2 regions of the Enterococcus sp. AZ177 genome follow, and region 2 is predicted to be linked to the other one. Evidence: predicted binding sites of a transcription regulator. Region 2 holds the regulator's gene; the other holds the start of a gene.

Region 1 (16,156 bases), 730 kb from region 2:
AAACGAACAAGCTGATTTTGAATTTTAAAGACGATGAATAATTTATTCAGATTGTGCTTATCTTGCACAATTTTGCGGAAAATACGTTTAAATTGCTTTTCCTATAGTCAGTAAGCTATCTCACTTATTCAAAAAAAGAAGTCGAATAATGGACCGATTTTTTTCAGGATACCTCTTGAAACAGTCACTATTGATTGAGATAATAGGAAAGAAAAGAGGGATCATATGGGACAAATTTGGCTAGAACGATTACTTCGTTGGAATGCAAAGATTCAAAAACTATTAGTAGGAAGATATGCTCGAATGGATGAATTAAACAACACTTTAATGAAGGCGAGTTTGTTCCTATTATTGCTTAATCTATTTTTACCGACCTCAATTGCGTTTTGGATAGCAGTGGCTCTTTTACTATGGAATAACTACCGGTTTTTCTCTAAAAGAATATATCCACGCTCAAATGAAAATACGCGCTACGTTTTAAGAATACAGCAATTAAAAAAGAAATTCGAGACAATAAAAATTAAGCTCAAAGAACGTAAGATTTATACTTATTTTAAGTGTCCAACATGTAAACAACAATTGCGAGCACCGAAAGGGAAAGGGAAGATCAAAGTCACTTGTTCGACCTGCAAAGAACAATTCAACAAAATAGTTTAACTGCAAATCTTCTGAGATGATCAAGTACGATCTCAGAAGGTTTTTTGTACCAATAATTACCGAACAATCACTAAATTTCCTATGTTTTTTGTTCTGATTTTTTATTAATAACTGAACAAATTATGATATAATAGGAAAAACTTATGTGGCTGGGTGAACTTCTCAGGAAAAAGAAAAAATGAGACACTGAACAGATTTACTTTTTTTTTATTTTCTTGTCAAGTCTATTAGAACTCTTTCAGCTTTTAAATTTAGGAGGAAACGATATGCGCGCAGTATTAACTGTAATTGGGAAAGACAAAGTAGGAATCATCGCAGGGGTCAGTCAAACGTTAGCAGAGCTGAATATGAATATTATTGACGTTTCACAAACCATCATGGATAGTTATTTTACAATGATGATGGTATTGGAGATTTCGAAAGAAAAGAATGATTTCGAAGCGATTCGGTCTGAACTGAATACTTTAGGTGAAAAACTAGGTGTGACAATCAGCATTCAAAACGAAGAAATATTCAATGTGATGCATAAACTATAAGGATAAAAGCTGTATTATTTGTTATAAATACTTAGTACCTTATAAAGATATAAAATAGGCTTATGGCAAAAAAACGTAAAGGCTAAATTTTTCGTTCAGAGAAGTTTAGCTCTTTCAGCTTTTAAATTTAGGAGGAAATTTTTTGGAAACCAATCAGATTCTAGAAACAATTCGCATGATCGAAGAAGAAAATTTAGATATTCGAACCATCACAATGGGGATTTCGTTGTTAGATTGCATTGATAGTGACAGTGATAAAGCTTGTCAAAAAATCTACGATAAAATCACTCGGTTGGCTAAAAATTTAGTTAAAGTTGGAGAAGAGATCGAATCGGAGTATGGTATTCCGATTATCAATAAGCGGATTTCTGTCACACCAATTGGAATCATTGCAGCCGCAAGTTCAGACAAGAACTATGTAAAATATGCGAAAGCTTTGGATAAAGCAGCTCAAGCAGTTGGAGTCAATTTTATCGGTGGCTTCAGTGCACTAGTCGAAAAAGGCTACCAACATGGTGATGAGATTTTGATTAATTCGATTCCTCAAGCGTTAGCAGAAACACAATTTGTTTGTTCTTCAGTAAATATTGGATCAACTAAAGCTGGAATTAATATGGATGCAGTTCGCCATATGGGCTATATAATCAAAGAAACAGCAGCAAAATCTGATATGGGTTGTGCTAAATTGGTCGTATTTGCTAATGCGGTGGAAGATAATCCATTTATGGCAGGTGCTTTTCATGGAGTCGGAGAAGCAGATTGTGTGATCAATGTAGGTGTCAGCGGACCTGGTGTGGTCAAGCGAGCACTTGAAAAAGTCAAAGGAGAACCCTTTGATATTGTGGCAGAAGTCGTAAAACAAACAGCATTTAAAATTACGAGAATGGGACAATTGGTTGGGAAAATAGCGTCAGATCGGTTAAATGTTCCGTTTGGTATCGTCGATTTATCGTTAGCTCCAACTCCTGCTGTCGGTGATAGTGTAGCCTATATTTTAGAGGAAATGGGCTTGGAAAGCGTTGGGACTCATGGGACAACAGCAGCTTTGGCTTTGTTGAATGATGCAGTGAAAAAAGGCGGCGTAATGGCTTGTAACCACGTTGGTGGATTATCTGGCGCCTTTATCCCAGTTTCAGAAGATGCTGGAATGATCGATGCGGTCAATAATGGTGCACTAAATCTGGAAAAATTAGAAGCGATGACAGCCATCTGCTCCGTTGGTTTAGATATGGTTGCGATACCTGGTGAAACATCAGCTGAAACAATAGCTGCAATGATCGCAGATGAAGCGGCAATCGGTGTCATTAATCACAAAACAACAGCTGTTAGACTTATACCGGCTGAAGGAACAAAAGTAGGTGATATGGTTGAATTCGGCGGATTATTAGGCAGAGCGCCAGTCATGAAAGTTAATGATTATGCCTCAACCGACTTTATCCTACGCGGTGGTCGAATTCCTGCACCGATCCATTCATTTAAAAATTAGATTAAAAAAAGTATCCGAGCATTTGTGACAAAAAGATGTGTGGTATAATAAAAATATAGATAGACTATGCTTTATTCTATTGTAATTGGATAGAGAAAATAGTTATTGAGCTAAAAAAAGGAGATTTTAATTCATGGAAATAAAACGTCAACAAGAAGTCGTAGAGGCTTTTCATTACGATATGCGTACTGAAGATATGGGAGAAGTAGAGACCGATCTTAGAGTTGGGTTCTCGCCAATCGAATCAACAGATGAAAACTACCCAAAGGAAAATTCAATCATCGCCGCTCGTTTAGAATTTCGTCTAGTATTTGAAGAGTATGTTTTGTCAGGTTCAGTTAGCCAAATCAATCATATCATCAATCATAAAATCAAAAGCCAAGAGGATATTTCCCAAGAAGAAGTGGATGAGTTAGTTAGTCCGCTATTCAGTATCGTACAGCGTATGGCGTATGAAATTACTGAAATCGCCTTAGACAAACCAGGTATCCAATTAAACTTCCAGTCTGCGGTTGAAGAATAATCAGGATAAGATGATCCATTTAAATAATTAAATTATACATTTAAGAGTTTGCGATAGTTTTTGACTATCACAAACTCTTTTTTCTATCATTATAGAAACAAAATAGTATCCATTCCCTTTTTAAATCAGTTACAATAGGTTTATCACTGAAAATGAAGGTATTTATTTTCAGGGCGGATTGTTGAAGAATGATCCCCGGGAACCTTTACTTCCTTTGATGTACTTGTCATTTGTAATATTTAGCTTCAAGAGTTAGCACTACTCCTTGCTTCGATCGTATCAAGTTCTAAGCGCACAAGCTCTAAGAAAGAAGGTTTCGGGGAAAAGATAAAAACAAGCGAGAGAAAGAATGTCTCATGTGTTTTTTGATTTTCTTGTCAAGGCTTGACGAGCTCTTTCGGCTATCAAATTTAGGAGGGAAAAAAATGACAACACTCATCACTGTTTTAGTGGTCCTTGCATTTCTTGCTGTGTTATACGTCTTTTATCGTATGCAAACTAAACACTATAAATTTTCTACTCGTGTTTTTGCCGCATTAGGTGTTGGTATTGTATTAGGTGCAATTATTCAATTCGCATTCGGTACTCAAGACAAAGTCACAACGCAAGCAATGGAATGGATCGGTATTGTAGGTAATGGATATGTAGCATTTTTACAAATGCTCGTAATCCCCTTGGTATTTGTTTCTATTGTCGGAGCATTTACTAAGATGAAAGAATCCAAACAACTAGGTAAAATCAGTTTCAATGTACTAGCTACATTGCTAGGCACAACAGCTGTTGCTGCCTTGATAGGAATTGGTACAACATTATTATTTGGGCTACAAGGTGCAAAATTTACGCAAGGAACGGCAGAAACGGCACGAATTGCAGAACTTGCAACGAGACAGGAAACCGTTGAAAACCTATCGATTCCCCAACAAATTTTATCCTTTATTCCTAGAAATGTTTTTGCAGACTTTGCAGGAACTCGTGCAACAAGTACGATTGGTGTAGTAATCTTTGCAGCATTTGTCGGCATTGCATACTTAGGTATTAAAAGAAAAGCACCGAAAGAAGCAGAATTTTTCGCTAATTTGATCGATAGCCTATATAAAATCACAATGCGCATCGTGACATTGGTTTTACGTTTGACACCTTATGGAGTTTTAGCATTGATGACCAACGTTGTTGCGACAAGTGATTTTGATGCGATCCTTAACTTAGGTAAATTTGTTTTAGCGTCATATACTGCGTTGATTTTTGTGATGCTCGTCCACTTATTGATCTTAGTTTCTGTTAAAGTAAACCCAGTGACATATTTGAAAAAATCTTTTCCTGTATTGAGTTTTGCTTTTACGTCAAGATCAAGTGCTGGCGCATTGCCTTTAAATATTGAAACACAAACAAAAGCATTAGGTGTTGATGATGCAACAGCAAACTTCGCAGCAAGCTTTGGCTTATCAATCGGTCAAAATGGCTGTGCTGGGGTTTATCCTGCAATGTTGGCGACAATCGTTGCACCGACTGTGGGCATCGATGTCTTCAGTTTAGAATTTATTTTAATGTTAGTTGCGATCGTCACAATCAGCTCATTTGGTGTTGCTGGTGTCGGTGGTGGTGCAACGTTTGCTTCATTGATTGTTTTAGGTTCAATGAACTTACCAGTTGCAATCGTGGGCTTAGTAATTTCTGTGGAACCATTGATCGATATGGCTAGAACAGCCATTAATGTAAGTGATAGTATGGTGGCTGGTGTCGTAACTAGTTCACGAATCAACGAGTTAGATCGTGATGTGTTAAACGATAGTAAATTAGTTATTGAAGAAAATGCATAAAATAGGATCTCTTCTCTTCCCCAAGAAAATTAATGAATAAAAGTAAGAGGCTGAGACAGAAACGTTTATTCCCGAGAAATAAGAAGGGCTTGCTTCTATTGCCATCGTTTATTCGCATTTAGGGTGTGATACAAAAGTGATGTTTACTTTTGTGTCACACCCTTACTTTCTTTCTTAATATGGTTTTATTCAAGCGCATTTATTTTCATAAATCCCTACCATAAGCTATGATAAAAAGTATATAATGATAAGGCGATTGTGTTAATATAAAAAAGATAAGGAGTTAAAGACATGTTTACGAACCAAATAAAAATAATGTTATATGTAACAAATGTAGAGGAATCAAGTCAATTTTGGCAAAAAATCGGCTTTGTGGAAAAGGAAAGAGAGGCTGTTGACGGCACTCTTGTCGTTGAGATTGCCCCAAGCGAAACGGCAGAAACAATGATTGTTTTATATGACTTAGCATTTATTCAACAACATTCACCAGAAGTTGCTGGAAATACGCCATCATTGATGTTTTTTGCTGATGATGTCATCAATTTATATAAAAAAATGAAAGATGCTGGTGTGCGTGTTGGTGAATTAGTTCAGCTGCCAACTGGACTAGTCTTTAATTTTGCGGATAATGATGAGAATTATTTTGCAGTGTCTGGACAAGAATAAGTCAATTTAGACCGAAAGCTTACGCTTTTCAAAAGAAAAACGTAGGCTTTTTTTATGTATTTTTTGCAGCACCACCTGTGCATTTCTACACAAGCAAATAGTTCGCTTTTACTGATTCTTTTTTTATATACTGAATACGTATGATTAGAAAATAAGAACTGTACTGTTATTTTGGAGATAGCTAGGCAGTTTCGAGGAAAAAGGAGCAAGATAAAATGGATTACCGCGTATTACTTTATTATAAATATACGACGATTGAAAACCCAGAAGAATTTGCAAAGGAGCACCTTGCTTTTTGTAAGTCTTTAGACTTAAAAGGTAGAATTTTAGTCGCAACAGAAGGAATCAACGGTACACTTTCAGGTACGATTTCTGATACAGATGCTTATATGGAAGCGATGTTAGCAGATGAACGTTTTAAAGATACTTACTTTAAAATTGATGAAGTACCAGAAAACGCCTTTCATAAAATGTTTGTCCGTCCTAGAAAAGAACTGGTTTCTTTGAGCTTGGAAGAGGATGTGAATCCGTTAGAGCTAACTGGGAAATATTTAGAACCAGCTGAATTTAAAGAAGCATTGCTTGATGAAGATACAGTTGTAATTGATGCTAGAAATGATTATGAATATGACTTAGGGCACTTTAGAGGCGCTGTTCGTCCTGATATTCGTAACTTTAGGGAATTACCACAATGGATTAGAGACAATAAAGAACAATTTATGGATAAAAAAGTGGTTACTTACTGTACTGGTGGTATCCGTTGTGAGAAATTTTCTGGCTGGTTGATCAAGGAAGGATTTCAAGATGTAGCCCAACTTCATGGTGGTATCGCGGTTTACGGAAAAGATCCAGAGACACGAGGCGAGCTATGGGACGGGAAAATGTATGTCTTTGATGAACGAATCAGTGTTGAAATCAATCATGTTGATAAAAAAATTATTGGGAAAGATTGGTTTGATGGAACACCTTGCGAACGTTACATCAATTGTGCAAATCCTTTCTGTAATAAACAAATTTTGGCATCGGAAGAAAACGAAGCGAAGTACCTTGGCAGCTGTTCAGATGAATGTCGTCATCACCCAGCGAATCGTTATGTGCTAAGAAATGAACTTTCAGAACAAGATGTGAAAGCTAGACTTGAAGCCATTGCAAATTAATGAATGCAAACAAAAACACGAAACAACGCGATTTATCGTTTTGTCTCGTGTTTTTTATAGTATAAAGGCAAAAAATAGGATAAAACCAAGTAAAAACACAACGTTTACAGCAGTGAATTGCAAAAGAAATGATGTTGATTGATCCGGATAATATTCTTTATATAATTTAAATCCAATCAAATTAGCTAAAGAAGCAATAATAGTTCCCAAGCCTCCGACATTGACACCCCAAAAAAGTGCCTGAGATTGCTCTGTAAAAGGAGCAATTAAAATAGCGGCAGGAACATTACTGATAACTTGGCTGACAAGAATACTGCTGAAAAAAGACCGTGAACTTGTCGTAAATTGATCCTTTATGAAAGAGGAAAGTACCTCGACTTGAGCAAAATTGCTAACAGCAATAAAGAAAAAAATAAATGTCCACAATAATTTATAATCAATTTCTGAAACCGTTTTTCTATCATAAATAGTGAGAAGAATGATGGCAATCGGAATGACGAAATAATAAGGGAAAATAGCAAAGACACCTAAAAGAATGACCCCCCCAATCATACTTAAGAATAGTGCTTTAGGCCTGTTGATCCTTGGAACTAAATTATGCTGTGTGGGAATCGGACTCTTTTTTATGAATAAAAAGGAAATTAGTAAAAATAGTACTGAAGAAAAGAGTAATACAATAGACCATTTGAAAAAAGATAAGGTGGAAAGAGAATAATAAGAAAATAAAAACAGATTTTGTGGATTACCAAAAGGGAAAAAACTACTGCCTAAATTTGCAGCAACAATCAGTAAGACAGCTCCTAAAATCTTATTCTCCATTTTGGGGAATTTCTTGATGATCGTTAAGTAAATCGGCATCAACGTAAGGATCGCAACATCATTGGTCAAAACCATAGAACTAAGGAATGACAAGATGACAATATTTCGAATAAGACTACGAGTGGTGGAAGAAAAATCGATCATTTTCTCAGCAAAATAGGTTAGGATACCTAATTTCTCAAGGTTCTTCACAAAAAGCATCAAACCCAACAAACAAAAAATGACTTTAAAATCAATTGAGTTGAAGGAAAATTTGCCGAATGCACAGCTGATAATAGCAATTAGAAAAGAAAGTGAAAATAATAAATCTTCAGTAAAAAATGTATAAAGTCTCTTCATTTAACAACACTCCTTATATAGTCTGTTCAAATTTACTTTAAAAAAACGAAATTATCAAGTGTAATGCTAAATAAATAAAAAAGATAGATTGCTCTGCAATAGAAGCAATCTATCCCTTTTTGGATCAAATATTAAGTACTTTATCCAAGAAATCTTTTGTTCGTTCATTTTGTGGATTTTCAAAGATTTGTTGTGGTGAACCATCTTCTAAGAAATTACCACCATCGATAAACATTACACGATTTGCTACTTCTTTCGCAAAGCCCATTTCATGTGTAACGATAACCATCGTCATCCCTTGTTTTGCTAATTTTTTCATAACATTCAATACATCACCAACCATCTCAGGATCGAGTGCAGAAGTTGGTTCGTCGAACAGCATGATGTCTGGATTCATTGCTAAGGCGCGAGCGATTGCCACACGTTGTTTTTGTCCACCAGATAAAGATTCTGGGTAGCTGTCTTTTTTATCAGCTAAACCGACTGTGTCTAAAAGCTTAATTGCTTTTTCTTCAGCTTCTTTCTTAGAAAGAAGACCTAAATCAGTTGGGGCTAAAGTAATATTTTCCAGGATCGACAAGTGAGGGAACAAATTAAAATGTTGGAAAACCATTCCAATATGCTGGCGCACTTTGTTGATATTGGTATTCTTATCGGTTAAATTAGCACCATCGATAATAATATCGCCGCTAGTCGCTTCTTCAAGCTGATTTAAACAACGAAGGAACGTACTTTTACCAGAACCAGAAGGACCAATAACACATACAACATCACCTTCTTGGATCGATACATTGATATCATTAAGAACAGTATTATCGCCATATTTTTTTACTAAGTGTTCTACTAAAATTTTTTCTGCCATATTATTTCACCTTCTTTTCCCAAACTTTAGCCAATTTCGTCAAGGCTGTGATCAAGATTAAATACATCATTGCAATTACGAAGTAAACCATCGTACTTTGTAAGTTTCGAGCAACAATGATTTTACCAGTTTGCAATAATTCAATCAAGCCGATTGCAGATAGAATAGTTGTATCTTTTAAAGAAATAACAAACTGATTGACGAAAGAGGGGATCATGATTTTGATTGCTTGTGGCAAAATGATTTTTTGCATCGTTCGGTTGTATGAAAGACCTAAACTACGAGAAGCTTCCATTTGGCCGACGGGTACAGCATTAATACCGCCACGTACGATTTCAGAAATATAAGCACTTGCATTTAGGGTTAAAGTAATGATTCCAGCAAGGAAAACGGGAATATTAAAGCCTAAAATTCCAGGTAAACCAAAATAGATAAAGAAAGCCAGTACCATTAACGGAATACCTCGGATGATATCAACATAAATAGTAGAAATAACACGTAACGTTTTAGACGGAGAAGCACTAAATAATCCGAATAGAACGCCGACAATCAACGCTAAAATAAATGAAATCAGAGTTAATTGAATAGTCATCCATAAACCACTTAAAAGACGTTTCCAGTTATTTTGGATCATACCAACAAATGTTGATTCATCTACTTTGTTTTCAGTAGAGCCATCTTTTACATATTTTCCGATAATCTCATCATATTCGCCAGTTCGTTTTAATTCAGCTAATCCTTCATTGAACATTTGGATCAACTCTGGATTTTTTCCTTTCTTAACTGCAAAACCATATTTTCCTCCTTCTTCACGAGGAATAGGTGTTGCTAACGGTTGTTTTTGTGCAACGCCATACCCGATAACGGGGTAATCATCCATCATTGCATCGATTTCGCCGATTTCAAGAGCGCTATATAAAGCATCAGTTGTATCTAAGTATTTGACTGTATAGCCGTATTTATCTTTGTTGGCTTCTAGAAAATCAGCACTTTCAGTTCCGATTTTAGCACCAACTTTTTCTCCTTTTAAATCTTCGTAAGAGTGAATCTTGTCATTGCCCTTTTTGACCGCAATTTGAATCCCGCTGTTAAAGTAAGGTGTAGAGAAGTCAAAAGATTTTTCACGCTCATCTGTAATCGTCATTCCTGCGATCATTGCATCAGCTTGACCAGACTCAACTGCTTGAACGGCAGAACTAAATCCGATGAATTTAAATTCAATATCAAAATCTTGAAGTTCAGCAATACGTTGAACGAGATCAACATCGATTCCTTCATATTTACCATCTGAGTTTTGAAATTCAAATGGGGCAAACGTAGAATCACTAGCAATTACATAGGAATCTTTTTTAGGTTGAATCTTTTTCATTTTAGAATCAGTATCAGTTGTTTCAGTTCCAGTGGAAATATACTTACCGACAATCTCATCATATTTACCTGAACTTTTTAATTCTTTCAATCCAGCATTGAATTTTTCGATCAATTCTTTGTTTTGCCCTTTTTTCACAGCAAACCCATAAGAACTACCCGTTTCTTTTTTACCAACTAATTGAAGTTTTTGTCCATTTGTTATGGCATAGCCCAATACAGGATAATCATCGAAGATTGCATCAGCTTCGCCATTTTCTAGTGCTTGATAAAGACCTGTTGCATCATCAAAGTTTTTGATGGTATAGCCATATTTTTCTTGATTTTTCTCTAAGAAAGTAGCACTTTCAGTTCCAACTTTCGCTGCGACAGTTTTGCCTTTTAAATCTTCGTAACCTTTGATTTTATCATTGCCTTTTTTGACCGCCATTTGTAAGCCACTATCGAAATAAGGATCTGAAAAGTCAAAAGATTTTTTTCGCTCATCCGTAATGCCCATTCCGGCGATCATACCGTCTACTTGTTTTGATTGAACTGCTTGAATAGCACTGTCAAACCCAAGTGGCTTTAAGTTTACTTTGAAATCTTGATCATCAGCGATTGCGTGAAGCAAATCAACATCGATTCCAACATACTCACCATTTGAATCTTGGAATTCAAATGGAGCAAACGTTAAATCTGTTCCTATATTATATGTTTTTTCCTCAGCTTGAGCATTCTGTCCAAGAGTAAATGTTAGTAGACTTGCCATCATTACAATAAATGACAGTAAAAAGTGTTTCCTTTTCATAAAATACCTCCTATATTTGCATATTGGATAATTATATAGTAAGAAAAGGCAAAAGCACAAGTCATTCACAATGAGAAAATCAAAAAAAACTCATTTTCTAACATTCTATGTAATAAGATGTTACATATAGGGGTAGAAAAATACAAAATAAGATTAGCTCAAACAGTATTCCGTTAAATTTATAAATACAAACAAAAAATTAAATAAAATGTAAATTATCAAAAATTACGTATACGCAACCTGTTCTAAAACTAGCGAAAATATGTTCGGTATGTTAAAATAATGACAGGAGTTTCTATTTAAATTTAACGCTGAAAATTCCTATATGAAGAATAGATCTACAAGTTGAAAACAGAATGACTGTAGAGTTATATTGCTGTATGCCTGAGAGTACTTGGTAGATAGCGCTGTGTATTTTTAATCAAAGTGACGCAACAATTAAATAAAGTAAGAGGAGGATGTTGGATGATAGAAAGAGAGACCTCCAATACATTTGACTTAGTATCAAAATATAAGCCGGATGGGGATCAACCAGAAGCAATCAAACGATTAGTTGAAGGAATCGAAGGTGGAGAAAAAGCACAAATATTGTTGGGTGCTACTGGAACTGGGAAGACCTTCACGATTTCAAACGTAATAAAAGAAGTAAATAAGCCAACGTTAGTTATTGCCCATAATAAAACATTAGCTGGACAGCTTTATGGAGAATTTAAAGAATTCTTCCCTAATAACGCAGTCGAGTATTTTGTTAGTTATTATGATTATTATCAACCAGAGGCTTATGTTCCTTCTAGCGATACATATATAGAAAAAGATGCGAGTATCAATGACGAGATCGATAAATTACGACATTCAGCAACTAGTTCTTTATTAGAAAGGAACGATGTTATTGTAATCGCCTCGGTTTCTTGTATTTTTGGGTTGGGAGATCCTAAGGAGTACAGTGAACAAGTCGTTTCTATTCGCGTAGGCATGGAGATGGAGCGTAGTAAGTTATTGACTGATTTGGTCAACATTCAATTCGAACGAAACGACATTGATTTTCAGCGTGGACGTTTTCGTGTACGAGGAGATGTAGTAGAGATTTTTCCAGCATCCCGAGACGATCATGCACTAAGAGTCGAGTTTTTTGGCGATGAAATTGAGCGCATCAGAGAAGTTGATGCGTTAACCGGCGAAGTGATAGGTGAGACAGAACATGTCGCAATTTTCCCAGCAACTCACTTTGTGACCAATGAAGATCATATGGAACATGCAATTTCACAAATACAAGAAGAATTAGAAGCACGATTAACGGTTTTGCGTAATGAAAACAAATTATTAGAAGCGCAAAGACTGGAACAAAGAACGAATTATGATATCGAAATGATGAGAGAAATGGGCTATACATCTGGTATTGAAAATTATTCACGCCATATGGATGGTCGTTCAGAAGGGGAACCGCCTTATACGCTGATTGATTTCTTCCCAGATGATTTTTTACTTGTGATCGACGAGTCTCATGTCTCGATGCCACAAATTCGTGGTATGTATAATGGCGACCGTGCTAGAAAACAAATGCTGGTAGATTATGGTTTCCGATTGCCAAGTGCTTTAGATAATCGCCCCTTACGCCTTGAAGAATTTGAAGAACATGTGCATCAAGTCGTCTATGTTTCTGCAACACCCGGACCTTACGAGCATGAGCAAACAGATACTGTGATTCCACAGATTATTCGGCCAACAGGATTGCTAGATCCATTGATTGAAGTTCGTCCAATTATGGGACAAATTGATGATTTAGTGGGTGAGATCCATGATCGTGTAGAGAAGGATCAACGTGTATTTATCACCACGTTAACGAAGAAAATGTCTGAAGATTTAACGGATTACCTTAAAGAACTAGGAATCAAAGTGAAATATCTTCATAGTGATATCAAAACATTAGAACGAACGGAAATCATTCGAGATCTACGTTTAGGTGAATTTGATGTGTTGATTGGGATCAACTTGCTTCGTGAAGGATTGGATGTTCCAGAAGTATCCTTGATTGCAATTTTAGACGCAGATAAAGAAGGATTCTTGAGAAGTGAACGTTCATTGATCCAAACCATCGGACGTGCGGCTCGGAATTCGGACGGACGAGTGATCATGTACGCAGATAAAATCACTGATTCCATGCAAAAAGCTATGGACGAAACGGCTCGACGTCGTTCAATCCAAGAAAAATACAATGAAGAACATGGCATTACACCAAAAACCATCATTAAAGAAATTCGTGAGTTGATTTCAATTTCTAAAACCAATGAAAAAGGTGAAACAATAAAAATCGATAAATCTTACCATGAACTAAGTCGCCAAGAAAAAGCAGATTTATTGATGAAATTAGAAAAAGAAATGCGGGATGCAGCGAAAGCATTAGACTTTGAAACAGCAGCGACTTTAAGAGATACGATTTTGGAGTTGAAAGCAGCAGAATAAAAAAGTGGCTGTGTTTCACAGCAAAGGAGATAAATAATGGCAAATGATAAAATCGTTATTCATGGCGCGCGTGCACATAATTTAAAAGATATAGATGTTACGATTCCTCGTGACAAGATGGTTGTCGTTACTGGATTATCTGGTTCTGGGAAAAGTTCACTCGCCTTTGATACACTATATGCTGAAGGCCAGCGCCGTTATGTTGAAAGTCTTTCAGCTTATGCTAGACAATTTTTAGGTCAAATGGATAAACCAGATGTTGATAGTATCGATGGATTGAGTCCAGCGATTTCTATCGACCAAAAAACAACGAGTAAAAATCCACGTTCAACAGTAGGGACAGTTACAGAAATTAATGACTATTTGAGACTGTTATTTGCTCGTGTTGGGCATCCGATTTGTCCTAATGATGGTACTGAAATCACGAGTCAATCTGTTGAACAAATGGTAGATAAAGTGTTGGAATTACCAGAAAAGACTAAACTTCAGGTCTTAGCGCCTGTCATTGTTAAGAAAAAAGGTCAGCATAAAAAAGTCTTTGAAATGATTCAACGCGAAGGATATGTTCGAATGCGTGTTGATGGAGAAACCTATGATGTAACGGAAGCGCCTGAACTTGAAAAAAATAAAAAACATGATATTGCGATTGTTATTGACCGAATCGTGGTAAAAGAGGGGATCCGTTCTCGTTTGTTTGATTCATTTGAAGCGGCCTTACGTTTAGCGGATGGCTATGCATTAGTTGATGTGATCGATGGGGAAGAAATGCTTTTTAGTGAACATTACGCTTGTCCATATTGCGGCTTTACAGTGGGGGAATTAGAACCAAGATTATTCTCTTTCAATGCACCTTTTGGAGCGTGTCCTGATTGTGATGGATTAGGAATAAAATTAGAAGTCGATCGTGATCTTGTTATTCCGGACTCAACAAAGACACTGCGTGAGGGCGCAATCGCACCTTGGAATCCAATAAGCTCACAATATTATCCGCAAATGTTGGAGCAAGCAGCTGACAGTTTCAATATTGACATGGATACACCATTTGAAGAACTACCAGAAGAACATCAAGATATTATTTTAAACGGATCCAATGGGGAAGTCTTCCATTTCCATTATGAAAATGATTTTGGCGGAGTTCGTGATGTAGAAGTTCCTTTTGAAGGTGTTTTAACTAATATCAAACGTCGTTATCATGAAACTAATAGCGATTTTACCCGTGATCAAATGCGTTTATACATGACCGAATTAACTTGTCAAACGTGTAAAGGATATCGTTTGAATCCTCAAGCTTTATCAGTCAAAATCGATAATACAAATATCGGTCAAGTTACCGAATTAGCGATTAAAAATGCAGTTGAATTTTTCGAAACAGTGACGTTATCTGAGCAAGAACAAATGATTGCGAAACCCATCTTAAAAGAAGTGGAAGATCGTTTGAACTTTTTAAAAAATGTTGGTTTGGATTATTTAACTCTTAGCAGAGCAGCTGGAACGCTGTCAGGTGGAGAAGCACAACGTATTCGCTTAGCGACACAGATTGGTTCAAACTTATCTGGTGTATTGTACATTTTAGATGAACCGTCTATTGGACTGCATCAACGAGACAATGACCGTTTGATCGAATCACTCAAGAAAATGCGTGATTTAGGCAATACATTGATCGTTGTTGAGCACGATGAGGATACGATGCGAGCATCTGACTATTTGATCGATGTGGGGCCAGGCGCTGGACATTTAGGTGGGGAAATCGTTGCTTCAGGAACACCTGATGAAGTAGCTAAAAATCCTAATTCTTTAACCGGACAATACCTATCAGGCAAAAAAGTGATCCCAGTCCCTAAAGAGCGTCGTAAAGGCAATGGTAAGAAAATCAAAGTAACAGGTGCGGCAGAGAACAATCTGAAAAATGTTACTGTTGAATTTCCATTAGGAGAGTTTGTTGCAGTAACTGGAGTTTCTGGATCAGGAAAAAGTACATTAGTAAATCAAATATTGAAAAAGGCTTTAGCACAAAAGCTTAATCGAAATTCAAATAAACCAGGTAAACACAAAAATATTACTGGTTATAAAAATATAGAAAAAATTATTGATATTGATCAAAGTCCGATTGGCCGCACACCGAGAAGTAATCCTGCAACTTACACAAGTGTTTTTGATGATATTCGTGATCTGTTTGCGAAAACCAATGAAGCAAAAGTCCGTGGCTACAAAAAAGGACGCTTCAGCTTCAATGTTAAAGGTGGCCGCTGTGAAGCGTGTCGTGGGGATGGGATCATTAAGATCGAGATGCATTTTTTACCAGATGTCTATGTTCCTTGTGAAGTTTGTCATGGCAAACGCTACAATTCTGAAACACTGGAAGTTCACTATAAAGGAAAGAATATTTCTGATATTTTAGATTTAACTGTAGAAGATGCAGTGGAGTTCTTTAAACACATTCCTAAAATTCATCGTAAATTAAAAACCATTGTTGATGTGGGATTAGGCTATGTCACTTTAGGACAGCCTGCTACTACATTATCTGGTGGGGAAGCACAGCGCATGAAATTAGCGAGTGAACTGCATAAAAATTCGAATGGTAAAAATTTCTATATTCTAGATGAGCCTACAACTGGGTTGCATACGGACGATATTGCTCGTTTACTTGTCGTGCTAGAAAGACTTGTTGAATCCGGT
Region 2 (16,156 bases):
CTCTGAAAATTCAGATGTCCGAGTTCTTGACCCGTTAGTCGAACAAGATATTCGTGATTTAATCGACAAAACTAAGAAGAATGGTGACACGATCGGCGGAGTTGTTGAGGTAGTTGTGGGCGGAGTGCCAATTGGATTGGGCAGTTATGTTCAATGGGATCGCAAACTTGATGCCAAAATCGCTCAAGCTGTTACAAGTATTAATGCCTTTAAAGGGGTTGAATTCGGAATTGGATTTGAAATGGGATTCAAACCTGGTAGCCAGGTAATGGATGAAATCGTTTGGGATCAAACAACAGGTTATACCAGAACATCGAACAATCTAGGTGGATTTGAAGGCGGTATGACAAATGGAATGCCGATTGTTGTTAGAGGCGTTATGAAGCCTATTCCAACATTGTATAAACCGTTACAAAGTGTCAATATTGATACAAAAGAACCTTATAAAGCAAGTGTGGAACGCTCAGATAGTACTGCGGTTCCAGCTGCAAGTGTCGTTTGTGAAGCTGTTGTCGCAACAGAAGTTGCCCAAGCAATGCTAGAAAAATTTGGCAGTGATGCTTTTGAACAAATGAAAGAAGAAGTTGAATCGTATCGCCGTTATACTCAAACGTTTTAATAAAAAATAAAAATGGAGAGTGACACGGAATGAATAAAAAGGTTTTGATTGTCGGTCTAGGACTGATTGGTAGCTCATTAGCATTGTGTATCAAAAAAGAACACCCATCAGTCACAATTATCGGAATAGATTGTCAAGAAACTTCAGAAGAATTTGCTTTAAAAAGAAAAATCATCGATGAAAGAGGTAATTCCATAGAAGAAGCTGCTATATTAGCTGATTTCATTTTTCTGTGTACTCCAGTAAAAAGTATGCTGAGTCAACTAGACTTATTAGGTACTCTGCCTTTAAAACAAGAGGTCATTATTACAGATGTCGGTAGTACGAAAGTAGAAATTATGCATGCGGCAAAAAAAGCTGGATTAAAAACGTTTATCGGTGGACATCCAATGGCGGGCTCACATAAATCTGGTGTGACAGCGGCGGATGAAAATTTATTTGAGAATGCCTATTATATTTTAACCTCTCAGAAGGTTGAAAAAAATGACAACGAATTGCAAAAATTGTTGCAAGGAACACGAGCGAAATTTGTAGTACTTACAGCCCAAGAGCACGATCAAATTACAGGAATGCTTAGTCACTTGCCACATATTATTGCTGCTGGTTTAGTTAACCAAAGTAAAGTTTTTAACGAAGAACATCCACGCTCTAAACAATTAGCTGCAGGTGGATTTCGAGATATCACACGTATTGCATCTTCTGATCCGCAAATGTGGACAGATATTTTAATGAGTAATAAAGAAGCATTGTTGGCACTAATGCATTCATGGCAAGCTGAAATGAAACAAGTTTCGACTTGGATACAAAACGGAAACAAAGAAGCGATTTTTCAATTTTTCTACGAAGCAAAGGAAACAAGAAATCAAATGCCCGTTCATAAAGAGGGTGCGATTCCTGCATTCCATGATTTATTTGTGGATGTGCCTGATGTCCCAGGTGTAATTGCCGAGATAACAGCATTACTTGGCAAAGCGCAATTGTCCCTTATTAATTTGAAAATTCTTGAAACGCGTGAAGATATCTATGGGATTTTACAATTAAGTTTTAAACGAGAAGAAGATTCAGAAAAGGCGAAAGAAATTATTGAAAAAGAGACAGCTTACAAGTGTTATGAAAAGTAAATATCGAAATTGCGTGTTGCTGTATCTAGTTACACTATTTTACATTGAGGAGGGATATTTTGGATTTAGTAATCAATAAAACTAGTTTAAACGGAATGATCGATATTCCTAGTGATAAATCGATCTCTCATAGAAGTATAATGTTTGGTGCAATCGCACACGGAACTACAACAATTAAAAACTTCTTACGAGGAGATGATTGTTTAAGTACCCTGAAAGCATTTCAAGATTTAGGAGTTGAAATAGAAGATGATGGTCAAGTCATAACGGTTTATGGAACTGGTTTTTCTGGGTTAAAACAAGCGAAACAAGCAATCGATGTCGGGAATTCTGGGACAACGATTCGATTAATCATGGGGATTTTAGCAGGAACTTCCTTTAGCACAGAATTATTTGGTGACCACTCAATTGCTAAAAGACCAATGAATCGAGTTATGTTACCTATCAATCAAATGGGAGCTGAGTGCACGGGGCATGACGGGACAGAGTTTCCTCCTATAACGGTTAAAGGTACAAAAAATTTACAACCGATTCAGTATCAAATGCCTGTTGCGAGTGCACAAGTGAAATCAGCGATTCTGTTTGCTGCTTTACAAGCACAAGGAAAATCAGTTATTGTAGAAAAAGAGAAAACGCGGGATCATACGGAAGATATGATTCGTCAATTTGGTGGAGAAATTTCTGTATCAGAAAAAGAAATCAGTATCACTGGTCCACAAAAACTTGTAGGACAAGAAGTCATTGTGCCAGGAGACATTTCTTCTGCAGCCTTTTTCCTTACAGCGGGTTTAATTGTCCCAGATAGCCAAATTACACTGAACAATGTTGGGTTGAATCCTACACGCACCGGCATCATTAATGTTATTCAGCAAATGGGTGGGATATTAACGATTCAAGAAACAGGAAGCGAAGCGAATAAAGCCGGAACGTTAACAGTTGAAACTAGTAATTTAAAAGGCGTCGAAATCAGCGGAGAAATTATTCCTCGTTTGATTGATGAATTGCCAATCATTGCATTATTAGCCACTCAAGCTGAAGGGACGACAATCATTCGTGATGCTGAAGAATTGAAAGTAAAAGAAACTAATCGGATCGATGCAGTTGCAACTGAATTAACTAAAATGGGAGCAAATATTGAACCCACTGATGACGGACTGATCATTCATGGTAAAACGCCGCTATATGCTGCAAAGGTCACTAGTTACGGTGATCATCGCATTGGCATGATGTTGCAAATTGCAGCTCTTTTGGTAAAAGATGGAACAGTAGAATTAGAAAAAGCTGAGGCAATTTCTGTTTCTTATCCAAGATTTTTTGAAGATTTAAACAACTTATATTAATAAATGGAGGAACAAAGATGAAGGGGATTATTTTAATTGGTTTTATGGGCGCTGGTAAAACGACCGTCGGGAAACTTCTTTCAGAAAAAACTGGAATGGAACATATTGATTTTGATGATAAAATCGTGGAAGAAATCGGTATGACGATTCAAGAATATTTTGATTTACATGGCGAAGCTGCTTTTAGAGAAAGAGAAACGAATGTCTTAAAACGTTATTTAGATCATAATCAAGTGGTCTCAACAGGTGGCGGTATCGTCATGAGACCGGAGAATCGGGAACTTTTAAAACAAATGGCACCTGTTGTTTATTTACAAACAAAACCAGAAGTGTTTATTTCGCGCTTGAAACACGATCATACAACGGTTAGACCTCTAGTTGTATCAAAATCTCCAGAAGAAATCAAACAAGTTTTTGAGCCAAGAATCCCTCTTTATGAAGAAAGTGCTAGCATAGTCGTTGATACAGATGAACGAACACCAGAAGAAATCGTTCATGAAATTTTAGAGAATATATAAGTAGGTGAGCTAATGAAAGTCGGATTTTTAGGTCCAGAAGCTTCTTTTACACATACTGCAACAAAAACTGCTTTTCCTGCCGACGAATTGATATCTTATCATTCGATTCCAGCTTGTATTAAAGGTGTTGAGTTTGGTGAAGTTGATTTGGGTGTTGTACCGATTGAAAATACAATCGAAGGATCTGTCAACACGACCGTAGACTATCTGTTTCATCAAACAACAATCCCTGTGGGCGCGGAGATTGTTTTACCAATCTTCCAGCAATTGATGGTCTCAAAAGAAAACAAAGGATCTTGGCAGGAGACTACAAAAATTTTGTCTCATCCTCAGGCTTTAGCACAATCGCAAGAGTTCATTCATGCTTATTTTCCAATGGCGGATCTTGAAGCGACACCTTCGACTGCGTATGCAGCTAACTTTGTCGCACTTCATCCTGAACAAAAAATTGCTGCTATTGCACCTAGACTATCTGCTGAGAAATATGATCTTGAAATTGTTGGGCAAGACATTCAAGATGTTGCAATCAATGAGACACGTTTTTGGGTGATTGGATCAGAGAAAGTCGACGTACCAATTAAGTCAAGTGATTATAAATTAACGATTGCGCTCACCATGCCCAATAATATGCCTGGCGCATTGGATAAAGCATTATCTGCCTTCAGTTGGAGAGAAATTGATTTGAGTAAGATTGAGTCACGGCCATTGAAAACAACGTTAGGAGAATATTTCTTTTTGATTGATATTAATGTCCAAAAACCACAACAATTATTAGATAATGCTTTAGAAGAAATACGTTTACTGGGTGGAACGGTAAAAATATTCGGAAATTACGCGATACATCCAATCAACGGAGTATAAAGATCTGAAAAGGTCTTTTTATTTTTTGTTAAATTTTGTCTATCTAATAGGAATTTATGGCAAAATAAGGTATGCTTATAAATGTTGTTAATCGAAGTGAGGTGGAAATGATGAGCCGTGTAGATCGCTATAAACATATACATGATAAGTCAAAACCAGTAGAAGAAAAAAATGGTTTTAATCCAAGAAAAGAAAAAAAATACACAGAAGAACTTGAAAGTAACTATTATCAGAAATCAGAAACCAGTAATGATTCAAACCCGTATGCAGAGCAAACGGAAACGACTGGAAATGCAAAAAATGTATCAAAAAAAGAAAAAAAAACGAAAAAACCGAGACGAAAGAGACGTTTTAGCTGGCCTAAAAGAATCGCTGTATTCTTAGTATTGCTGATTGTTTTAGCAGTTGGATTCTTTTTCAAAGGAAAATCATATGCTGAAAATGATACTTCGTTACCAAAAGAAGCAATTGAGACGTTTAACGGAGTAAAAAGTGCGAACGGTGCAAATAATATTCTGATCTTAGGGAGTGATACAAGAGGAGAAGATTCTGGACGCGCGGATACTATTATGGTACTGCAATTGGACGGACCTTCAAAAAAACCTAAATTGATTTCATTTATGCGAGATACTTTTGTTGATATTCCAGGCTATGATGAGAATAAGATCAATGCAGCTTATGCGTTAGGTGGAGCGGATTTGGTACGTCAAACTTTAGCGGAAAATTTTAATATTCAGTGTCGCTATTATGCTAAAGTAGATTTTCAATCCTTTGAAAAAATTATTGACTCGATGTTTCCAAATGGAGTTAAAATCGATGCTGAGAAAGACCTAAATTTAGACGGTGTTGACATCTTCAAGGGAAGTCAAAAAATGGATGGACATACACTTTTACAGTATTCTCGCTTTAGAAAAGATGAGGAAGGGGATTTCGGTCGCGTGCGCCGTCAGCAACAAGTTATGACAGCCGTGATGGGACAATTAAAAAATCCTCTAGCATTGATTCGTACACCAGAATCTTTAGGTCGTTTAGTTGGGTATATGTCAACAGATGTTCCTACGACATTTATGCTAAAAAATGGCCCATCATTACTGTTAAAAGGTGGCAGCGGGATTGAGCGCTTAACCATCCCAGTTGAGGGATCATGGAGTAATGTAGACATTGGTTATGCGGGTAGTGTTCTTCAAATCGATTTAGACACAAATAAAGCAGCCGTACAAAGTTTTCTAGACCAATAAGTATTTTATTTAATTATGAACTGATTTATGCTATATTTATAATACCGTGTAAATTTAGTGAAACGAGGTTACAAAATGAAAATTGCTATTGTGACAGATAGTACAGCTTATTTACCTGATCGGATCAAAGACGCATCCAATCTGTTTGTTATTCCCATCCCTGTAATTTTAGATGGTAAAATATATAACGAAGGAATCGACATTGAGGCTGACGAATATTACAGCTTGTTGAATAATAGTAGTGAGTTTCCGACAACTTCTCAGCCTGCCTTAGGTGAAGTGATCGAACTATACAAAGGAATTGCAACCAAAGGATTTGATACGATTATCAGTATTCATCTTTCGGCAGGTATCTCAGGATTTGTTAATACATTATTTTCATTAACCGATTCAATTGAGGGTGTGACACTTTACCCGTATGATTCTAAGATCACAAGTGTACCCATGGGACATATGGTAGAGGCTGCTTTAGATTTAGTGAAGGAAAATGCTAGCTTAGAAGAGATATTTGCGAAATTAGATATCATCAGAGATAATACCTATGCATATTTAATCGTGGATGATCTGAATAACCTTGTACGTGGCGGACGCTTAACCAATGGTGCGGCTCTGATTGCTGGATTATTGAAAATTAAGCCGATTTTGACATTTGAAGATGGTAAGATTATTTTATTTGAAAAGATTCGCACGACCAAAAAAGCTTTTGCCCGTGCTGAAAATATTATTGGCCAACGTGATAAAGAAATCAATCGACCAGTGAAGTTATATGTAATCCATGCAAATAACTTAGCAGTTGCTGAAGAGGAGAAAGAAAAACTTCAAAAGCAATATCCTGAAGCAATTATTGAAATCGGTCATTTTGGTCCAGTTATTGGAACCCATTTAGGTGAGAAAGCAATCGGAATTTGTATCTCAGCGCAATAAAGAATAAGATGAAACAAAGCGTTTATCGGCTTCTGTTTCATCTTTATTTTTTCATCCTAAAGGTGGATATTATTACTTAAACTATTTGTTATTATTTTATTGGGAAACACGTTTGGTTAGTTCAATTTAAAAATATAGTATGTTACAATAATAATAAATAAATCATACATTTTTAGTCAAGTATCGATAAAGAATAACGATTCAATAGTCATTTTCCTTTAAAGGTAAGATATCTTTAAAGAAAAAAGGAGGGCGAGTGGATGAATCTAATTGAAGAACGTCTACAAAAAGATAAAATGAAACAAGTTCAACTACTCGCTGCATATTACCAAGTAGTTAATCGGTTACCGCTTGGCGATAAGAGAGATCAGATGATTCGAGATATATTAGCCTGTAAGGATAAAATAAAAAAAATCAATCAAAAATTGACAGAACTAAATAAAAAAGAGTAACGATTGTTAAGTTATAAAAGGAGCCTATTTTGGTGATAAATTATTTTACTGTGCTGTTATCAGCCTTTGTTGTGATCATGTATGTTTATCTTATTTTAGTAAGAAAAACCATCCTGATCAAAAGTGTCAAAAGAAAACTTATTTATATGTTAGTGATTGGTTTTAGCCTGCTTATTCTACTTCTTACTTTAGTAACGGAACAAACTTTTGATCAACGCATTCGTGGTTTTTTATCAGTGTTGCTTGTCTTGAGTTTCTTATTAGACACAAAAGGATTGTCAGATGATCGGCTTATTCTAGGTCCCTTCGATAAGAATGGTATTTTGTATCAGGACGTAGACAAGATAGCTCTATTGATCAAAAAAAAAGAAATTTGTTTAAACTATTTTAAAAATGGACGACGAGGTCCAATGATGAAATTTTCTATCCAATTAGAAGATTTACTGGCCTTTTTTTCTGAGCGATTGAATGAAGATACTGAAATCAGCATTCTAGTAGACGAAGGTGAATAAGTAGAATGATCATTATTCCCCTTTTATTGAAATGTAAGCGTTAGAAATTTTTCTCAAAAAGTTTTTTTAAAATAATAGTAAATTTTAGTAGGTATTTCTTTAACAGTTTGCTATAATGTGCAGAGAAATTCTGAAAGGAAGTATTGTTGTGAATAAAGAAATAGAGCAACGAATTGCTGAATTACGCGAAAAATACAAGGAGTTACCACCTGAAAAAAAAGCGGAGTGGGAACACCATATAAAAAAGAGAAACTTTTTAAATTATAAAAAAATTGAATTAATCAAGTCTGAATTACTTCGCTTAGAAGCGCGTCGCGCACAATTAGAATTATGTGACAAGGAAAAAGAGTTATCTTTAGTAGAGAAAAAAATTATGTGTAAAAAAGAAAAATTACTACGGTATTTAGGAAAACAACTCAATCATTGATTAGTAAGGGGGATACGAGATGGAGTTTGTTTATTTAATTATTGTATTTGCTTTTGCGATAACATTTTCAAATGTCTTCAATCGAATCGTACCAATTATTCCATTACCGATTGTGCAAATAATTGTAGGGGTTTTAATTGGATTGACGGATGTCGGTCGTGAAATAGTATTTGAACCAGAGATATTTTTAGTAATGATTATTGCACCGTTGTTGTTCCGAGAAGGAGAACGAAATGATATTTCTGCAACGATGAAAAACTTTAGTGTAATATTATTTTTAGCATTTATTGGTGTTTTGATCACACTAGTCAGTGTAGGATGGGCGTTACACATGGTTATTCCTGCTTTGCCGATTGCAGCTTGTTTTGCTTTAGGCGCAGCACTTGGACCTACAGATGCAGTGGCTGTAGGTTCTTTATCTGGGAAAATTCAAATTCCGCCTAAAGCGATGCATATTTTAGAAGGTGAAGGTCTAATCAACGATGCGTCCGGTGTTACGGCGTTTCAATTTGCACTGGCTGCATTATTGACAGGCAGTTTTTCAGCGATGGATGCGGGGATTACATTGATTTTTTCTAGTATCGGAGGCGCTATCGTAGGGGCTGTTTTAGTGATGATCAAACGTCAGATCGTTATGGTTTTAGAAAAAGCATCTGCAAGAGATGTTACGGGCTATCTATTGTTAGAATTACTGTTGCCTTTTTTAGCGTATATGGTTGCTGAATTATTTCATGTTTCCGGAATTATTGCTGCTGTTGTAGCAGGAGTTATGCAAGCGGCTAGTTTTAAAAAAGTGTCATTGTTTGAAGCAGAACTTTCAAGTGTTTCAGAAAGTACATGGGGAACGATCACGTTTATGTTGAACGCTCTAGTATTCCTTTTCTTGGGAATTGAGTTATCACAGGTATTCTCACCAATCTGGAATAGTGAAACCTATTCTAACAGTTTTCTGATGATTGTTGTATTGATTTTAAGTGTTACATTATTTGTTGCGCGCTTTTTCTCTATTGTATTAATATATAGTGTAAAAAACGGGTTAAAAAATATTTGGCAGTCGATGAATGAAATGTTGATTTTGACTTTTGGTGGAGTAAAAGGGACCGTAAGTTTAGCAACTATTTTTATTTTACCGTTAACTCTAAATGGTCAAGATTTTCCTGAACGTTCGTTGCTCTTGTTTATTACGGCTTGTGTAATTTTGGTTACTTTGGTCGGTGGTATTGTCCTTTTACCGTTCTTAACAGAATCTGACGAGGTAGAGAGCAACAATTTACAAGGTATCACCTTGCTGCAGGAAGTTATTGAACGTCTTAAAAAAATAAATCATAATAATCCTCATGTTGAAATGAATGTTGTAATCGAAAATTATCAAGATCGTGTTAAGGAACTGTACACAGAACAATTGCCGTCAGATCAACGGCAAGAGGTACAAGAGTTAAGAGCATTGATTGTTTCTATCGAGCGCGATGGTCTAGAAGAAAGCTTTCGCCAAAAAGAAATTGGTATTGAAGGGTATCGACTTTATGAACGCTTGATTTCTAGAATGGAACGATCGATTGCTAGACAACTATTATCGATAATTGGTTTTTGGTTGCTTTTTGCGCGCCAAATCATTGCATTCTTCGTCCATCCTAAACACTTATTTGCAAAAAAAGAAGATGAGAATCGAAGAGAATTTCAAAAAGAAGAACTAGAAAATGTTCGACAAGTCTTTTTACAAAATACGGAAGTTGTTTTGAAGAGTTTAGATAATCTAAAAGGGGTTTATGATGACGAAATCATTCAATTTTTCATAGAAGGACGACTACAATTTGCTCATAGATTAGAAGATGGTACCTTTATTGACTCATTTATTGTTCGTTCTCAATCGAATTACGTTAAAGAGCTTCTGATTGGTTACCAAGAGGAACGCAGAGTCATCGATGAATATGAACTATCTGAAATAATTTCTTCTTATGAGGCTAATGAGTATCGGAAAAATGTGAATCTATTAGAATCTTATTCAATTAATGACATTTCAGGAGCTGTTCCGTTTAGAAAGTTAACAAGAGAATTAAAAAAAGAAGCAGACGAAGAAAACTAGCTTCTTTTTTTTGCTTTTTTTTGTTACAATAAGCAGGATGAAAAGGGCGTGAGCATATGAATGAATTAAAAGTAAACGAATTGACTAAAACATATGGAGAGAAGACATTATTTGATCACATTTCTTTCCATATTCACGATAAAGATCGAATTGGATTGATTGGTACAAATGGAACTGGTAAGACTAGTTTATTAAATATCCTTGCTGGTAAAGATAGCGGAGATGGAGATATCGGAGCAATCCAACAAGCCAACGATTACCAAATAGGCTATCTTTCACAAGACCAGGAATTCGATCCGGAACTAACTGTTGTAGAAGCCGTTTTTCAGGGAGACACTCCGATTATTCAAGCGGTCAAAAATTATGAATTAGCGTTGCTTGCATTAGCAGATGACGGACTTAGTGAAGCAGCTCAAAAGCAATATACCCAAGCGGAAGAACGAATGAATAAAGAAGATGCTTGGACAGCGGATACGGATGCCAAAATCATTTTACAAAAATTAGGTATTGAAACGTTGCATAAAAGGATCGGTGAACTATCAGGGGGGCAAAAGAAACGCGTTAGCTTAGCCCAAGTATTGATCGAATCACCAGATTTATTGCTATTAGATGAACCTACCAATCATCTAGACTATGAAGCAATCAGTTGGCTGGAAAGCTTTTTGAATGGATATCGCGGTGCTATTTTAATGGTGACGCATGATCGTTATTTTCTAGACCGAGTAACAAACCGAATTTTTGAGCTATCTTTTGGGAAGTTATATGAATATAAAGGAAATTATGAAGCGTACATTATTGCGAAAGCTGAGCGTGAACGCGTCGGTGTCGAACAAGAAGAAAAAAGAAAGCAGCTTTATAAGCAAGAATTAGAATGGATGCGTGCTGGTGTGAAAGCACGAGGAACCAAACAGCAAGCGCGACAAGATCGCTTCCATGATCTGAAAGAAAATCTTCATCAAGTCAACCAAAAAGGTCAATTGGAAATCGATGTTGCAACGCAACGATTAGGAAAGAAAGTTATAGAAATCAAAGATGGTTACTATCAAATTGAACATAAGACGATTTTAAAAGATTTTGATATACTTATTCAAGCAAAAGATCGTATTGGAATTACTGGGAAAAATGGTGCAGGAAAATCAACATTATTGAATATTCTTGCTGGTCGCTTAGAATTAGAGAGTGGTATGTACTCAATCGGTGAAACAGTCAACTTGGCTTACTATACCCAACAAAATGAAGCAATGGATCCAAACCAACGGATGATTTCTTATTTACAAGAAGCGGCAGAACAAGTGAAGCGGACAGATGGAACAACTATTGGCGTTGCTGAATTATTGGAACGATTTCTATTTCCCCGCTTTATGCATGGAACTGTGATTGGTAAGCTTTCTGGTGGTGAAAAACGTCGTTTGTATTTATTAAAACTCTTGATTGGCCAGCCAAATGTGTTATTATTGGACGAACCAACAAATGATTTGGATATTGATACATTAACGATTTTGGAAGATTATATCCAAACATTCAAGGGTGCAGTTATCGCAGTTTCACATGACCGCTATTTTCTTGATAAAACGATGGAAAAACTACTTGTTTTTCAGGGTGAACGTCAAATTACAACGTACTTCGGTTCGATGAGTAAGTACTTGATGACGAATAAAGAACAATCGAAAAAGACAATCAAGACTGAAACAAAACCAATGAAAGAAATTGAGAAAAAAGAAAAAACAAAATTGACTTACATGGAACAAAAAGAATGGGAAACAATCGAAAGTGATATAGCACAACTTGAAGATCGTACAGCACATCTGACTGAAGAGATGAATCATCAAGGGGATGATTTTACAAAACTGCAACAACTTCAAACAGAGTTGTCGAACGCAGAAGAAGAACTTGAATCAAAAATGGAACGCTGGGAATATTTAAGTGAATTTGCAGAAAATTAGGGGGCAGAAACTATGGAAGAAGCATATTTATCGTTAGGCCGTAAAATTTTGAAGGAGGGTCACTTTAAAGAAGATCGTACAGGTACAGGTACAAAAAGTATTTTTGGTCATCAAATGCGTTTCGATTTGTCAAAAGGTTTTCCTCTTTTAACAACAAAACGGGTACCATTCGGCTTAATTAAAAGCGAACTTTTATGGTTTTTAAATGGGGATACGAACATCCGTTTCCTCTTGCAACACAACAATCATATCTGGGATGAATGGGCTTTTGAACGTTACATCAAAAGTGAAGATTACACAGGTCCGGATATGACTGACTTTGGTCGTCGAGTACTGACGGATGAAGCTTTCAAAGAAACTTATGAAAAAGAACACACAAAATTCTGTGATGCTATTTTATTAGATGATAATTTTGCGTCTAAGTATGGTGAATTAGGGAATATTTATGGTGCTCAATGGCGTCATTGGGAAACAAAAGATGGTGGATTCATCGATCAATTAAAAAATGTTATTGAAATAATCAAAAAAACACCAGACTCCAGACGCTTGATTGTATCAGCTTGGAATCCTGAGGATGTCCCATCGATGGCCTTACCACCTTGTCATACGATGTTTCAATTCTATGTCAACGATGGAAAATTAAGTTGTCAATTGTATCAGCGCAGTGGAGATGTTTTTCTTGGTGTCCCATTTAATATTGCTAGTTACGCATTGTTGACGCATTTGATTGCTCATGAAACTGGTTTAGAAGTGGGTGATTTTGTTCATACTTTAGGAGATGCTCATTTGTATACGAATCACATCGATCAAATGAATAAGCAACTTGCTAGAGAAATTCGTTCTTTCCCAACTTTAAAATTGAATCAAGATAAGAAATCAGTATTTGATTTTGAGATGGAGGATATTGTAATCGAAGGATATGATCCTCACCCTACAATCAAGGCACCAATTGCCGTTTAATTCGAAAGGAGTTCTCCAATGTTAGCAGCCATATGGGCACAAGATGAGCAAGGGACAATCGGTAAAGAGAATCGATTACCTTGGCATTTGCCAAATGATTTAAAATTTTTTAAACAAATGACTGAAGACAACACCATTGTTATGGGAAGAAAAACTTTTGAGGGGATGGGCGCTCGGCCGTTACCAAATCGTCAAACGATTGTTCTAACTAGAGACAAAAGCTATCAAGCAAAAGGAGTCATTGTATTTCATACTGTGGATGAAGTTCTTGATTATGCTAAAACTTTTTCAGGAATTACATTCATTGCGGGAGGATCAGCAGTGTATGAAGATTTTTTACCGTATTGTGATGTATTATACCGTACAGTTATTCATCATTCATTTGATGGCGATACACTATTCCCTTCGGTTAATTGGGATGACTGGACCTTGATCAATTTGAGTGCAGGCGAACAAGACGAAGCAAATAGTTACGGCTATCAATTTGAAACATATCAGCGCAAAGTCATGGTAGGTTAAAACGTTTTTTGATTTAAAGAAATAAATAGTAAAAAAACATACTAAGAGTTAGTATGTTTTTTTACTATTTAAATATGATTGCGATACAAACCAACAACTTTTCCTAGAATGCTTACATTATTCAAAATAATTGGTTCCAATGCATCATTTTCTGGTTGTAAGCGAACATGATCTGTCTCTTTGAAGAATCGTTTACAAGTTGCTTCATCTTCATCTGTCATCGCAATAACGATATCACCATTTGAAGCAGCAGTTTGTTTGCGAACAATAACTTGGTCGCCATCTAAAATACCAGCATTGATCATACTTTCACCTCTGATAGTCAGCATGAACAAAGCATTTTCTTCTGCCATTAAATCAGGTGGAAGAGGAAAAAAGTCAGAAGCTTCTTCGACAGCTAAGATCGGCTCACCAGCTGTAACAACACCCAGCATTGGAATCACTGTCGGTCTCACACCGATTCTTTCAAGTCCGTCTGCAGTCAATTCAATTGCTCTTGGTTTTGTAGGATCACGTAAAATGAGTCCTTTTTTTTCTAAACGTGCTAAATGTCCATGAACAGTCGAGGTTGAGGAAAGATCAACTGCTTTTCCGATTTCTCTTACAGTCGGCGGATAGCCTTTTAGTTCAACTTGTTCATATATATATTTTAATACTTCGATTTGTCTTGTGTCTGTACGTTTCACCACAACCCGCACCTTCTTTCGATTTATATTTTTAGTGTACCATAGTTTTATATAGGAATCAAACAAGCGTTCGTGTTTTTTTGAAAAAGTATAATTGTAGGAAGGATACTCCAAAAGTGATAAGGCAGTAAATGAAAATTTCAGTAAATAAACGGAATCGTTTCTAATTTTAATAAGAATATAGTTGTATTTTTTGTGCCCATCTTATAAGATAGACTTGGAAAGTAAACTTGTCTAACTTCAAAACTAGCCTTTCAAAAAAAGATTGAATACGCCTATTAAATGTTAAAAACGAGGAGGCAAAATAGATGTTATCGTCAGAAAAAATGAACCGTATTAATGAACTAGCAAAAAAAGCGAAAGAAAATGAATTGACTGAGAAAGAAAAAGAAGAGCAAAAAGTACTTCGTCAAGAATATTTGGCAGCTTTTCGAGGTGGGATGCGGCATCATATTGAAGGTATGAAAGTCGTTGATCCTAAAGGAAATGATGTAACACCAGAGAAATTGAAAGAGATCCAAAAAGCAAAAGGATTGCACAATAGAAAGTGATTTTTAGTTTTTTTTTACTAAAAGTAATTGCTTTCATAAACTAAATGCGATAAAATGTAGTTAATAAAGGTAAAAAAAACCTAAATAGGAGATGATTTTTTTGTTCGACAACACTGATCAGTTAGGCGTTAACACGATTCGTACATTAAGCATTGAAGCAGTACAAAAAGCTAATTCGGGACATCCAGGATTACCAATGGGTGCAGCACCTATGGCCTATGCACTTTGGACAAAACACTTAAAAGTAAACCCAAAAACTTCAAGAAATTGGGTAGATAGAGACCGTTTTATCCTTTCTGCCGGTCACGGATCTGCAATGCTTTATAGCTTACTTCACTTAGCGGGCTATGGTGTTACAATTGATGATCTGAAAAGTTTCCGTCAATGGGGTAGTAAGACACCTGGACATCCAGAAGTTCATCACACAGATGGTGTTGAAGCAACAACGGGTCCTTTAGGTCAAGGAATAGCGATGGCTGTTGGGATGGCGATGGCTGAGGCACATACTGCTGCAACATATAATCGTGATAGTTTTCCTGTAATCGATCATTATACGTATGCCTTATGCGGAGATGGTGATTTGATGGAAGGTGTTTCTCAAGAAGCAAGTTCTATGGCCGGACACATGAAATTAGGTAAACTGATCGTGTTATACGATTCAAATGATATCTCTTTAGATGGTCCAACGTCAAAAGCGTTCACTGAAAATGTTGGTGCTCGTTATGAAGCATACGGTTGGCAACATATTTTAGTCAAAGACGGCAATGATCTAGAAGAAATTTCTAAAGCAATAGAAGCTGCAAAAGCTGAATCAGATAAGCCAACATTGATTGAAGTAAAAACAGTTATTGGCTACGGTGCTCCAAAAGAAGGTACATCATCTGTACATGGAGCGCCAATCGGAGCAGATGGTATTACTGCAGCTAAAGCTGTTTATGGTTGGGAATACCCAGACTTTACTGTTCCAGAAGAAGTTGCTGCCCGCTTTAAAGAAACGATGATAGAAGAAGGCGAGAAAGCAGAAAATCAATGGAATAAGATGTTTGCAAATTATTCAAAAGATCATCCTGAGTTAGCGAAACAATTTAAACAGGCTTTTGCCGATGAACTTCCTGAAAATTGGGATAGTGAATTACCAACCTATGAAATAGGTTCAAGTGCAGCTAGTCGTGTTACAAGTAAAGAAACGATTCAAGCAATCTCTAAAACTGTACCAGGTTTCTGGGGCGGATCAGCTGATTTGTCTGCGTCGAACAATACGATGGTTACAGCAGAAAAAGATTTTGAGCCTGGTCAATACGAAGGCCGCAATATTTGGTTTGGCGTTCGTGAGTTTGCTATGGCAGCAGCAATGAACGGAATCCAATTACATGGTGGAAGTCGCGTTTACGGTGGAACATTC

What was found. The regulator LexA, encoded in region 2, represses DNA repair genes until DNA is damaged. The targets are predictions, from matches to a motif close to CNAACANNTGTTNG.
Region 1: a site for LexA is predicted at 11,276-11,289, ahead of uvrB (excinuclease ABC subunit UvrB). Genes of this name have one in related genera too.

Annotation. Positions count from the first base shown of each region.
Region 1 is NZ_CP172944.1:919,866-936,021, forward strand. Features, by position in the region: gene IGJ34_RS04380 (DUF3224 domain-containing protein) at 1-41, shown strand, start outside; gene IGJ34_RS04385 (hypothetical protein) at 226-657, shown strand; gene IGJ34_RS04390 (ACT domain-containing protein) at 924-1,193, shown strand; gene IGJ34_RS04395 (PFL family protein) at 1,336-2,679, shown strand; gene IGJ34_RS04400 (DUF1149 family protein) at 2,813-3,202, shown strand; gene IGJ34_RS04405 (L-cystine transporter) at 3,628-5,019, shown strand; gene IGJ34_RS04410 (VOC family protein) at 5,311-5,685, shown strand; gene IGJ34_RS04415 (rhodanese-related sulfurtransferase) at 5,901-6,842, shown strand; gene IGJ34_RS04420 (SLC13 family permease) at 6,897-8,000, opposite strand; gene IGJ34_RS04425 (amino acid ABC transporter ATP-binding protein) at 8,125-8,862, opposite strand; gene IGJ34_RS04430 (amino acid ABC transporter substrate-binding protein/permease) at 8,864-11,020, opposite strand; gene uvrB (excinuclease ABC subunit UvrB) at 11,486-13,480, shown strand; gene uvrA (excinuclease ABC subunit UvrA) at 13,517-16,156, shown strand, end outside.
Region 2 is NZ_CP172944.1:1,648,752-1,664,907, reverse strand. Features, by position in the region: gene aroC (chorismate synthase) at 1-619, shown strand, start outside; gene IGJ34_RS08070 (prephenate dehydrogenase) at 649-1,740, shown strand; gene aroA (3-phosphoshikimate 1-carboxyvinyltransferase) at 1,800-3,080, shown strand; gene IGJ34_RS08060 (shikimate kinase) at 3,098-3,598, shown strand; gene pheA (prephenate dehydratase) at 3,611-4,459, shown strand; gene IGJ34_RS08050 (LCP family protein) at 4,570-5,697, shown strand; gene IGJ34_RS08045 (DegV family protein) at 5,773-6,621, shown strand; gene IGJ34_RS08040 (hypothetical protein) at 6,882-7,073, shown strand; gene IGJ34_RS08035 (hypothetical protein) at 7,106-7,585, shown strand; gene IGJ34_RS08030 (hypothetical protein) at 7,734-8,012, shown strand; gene IGJ34_RS08025 (cation:proton antiporter) at 8,032-10,095, shown strand; gene IGJ34_RS08020 (ABC-F family ATP-binding cassette domain-containing protein) at 10,152-12,038, shown strand; gene IGJ34_RS08015 (thymidylate synthase) at 12,051-12,998, shown strand; gene IGJ34_RS08010 (dihydrofolate reductase) at 13,017-13,517, shown strand; gene lexA (transcriptional repressor LexA) at 13,586-14,215, opposite strand; gene IGJ34_RS08000 (DUF896 family protein) at 14,512-14,754, shown strand; gene tkt (transketolase) at 14,855-16,156, shown strand, end outside.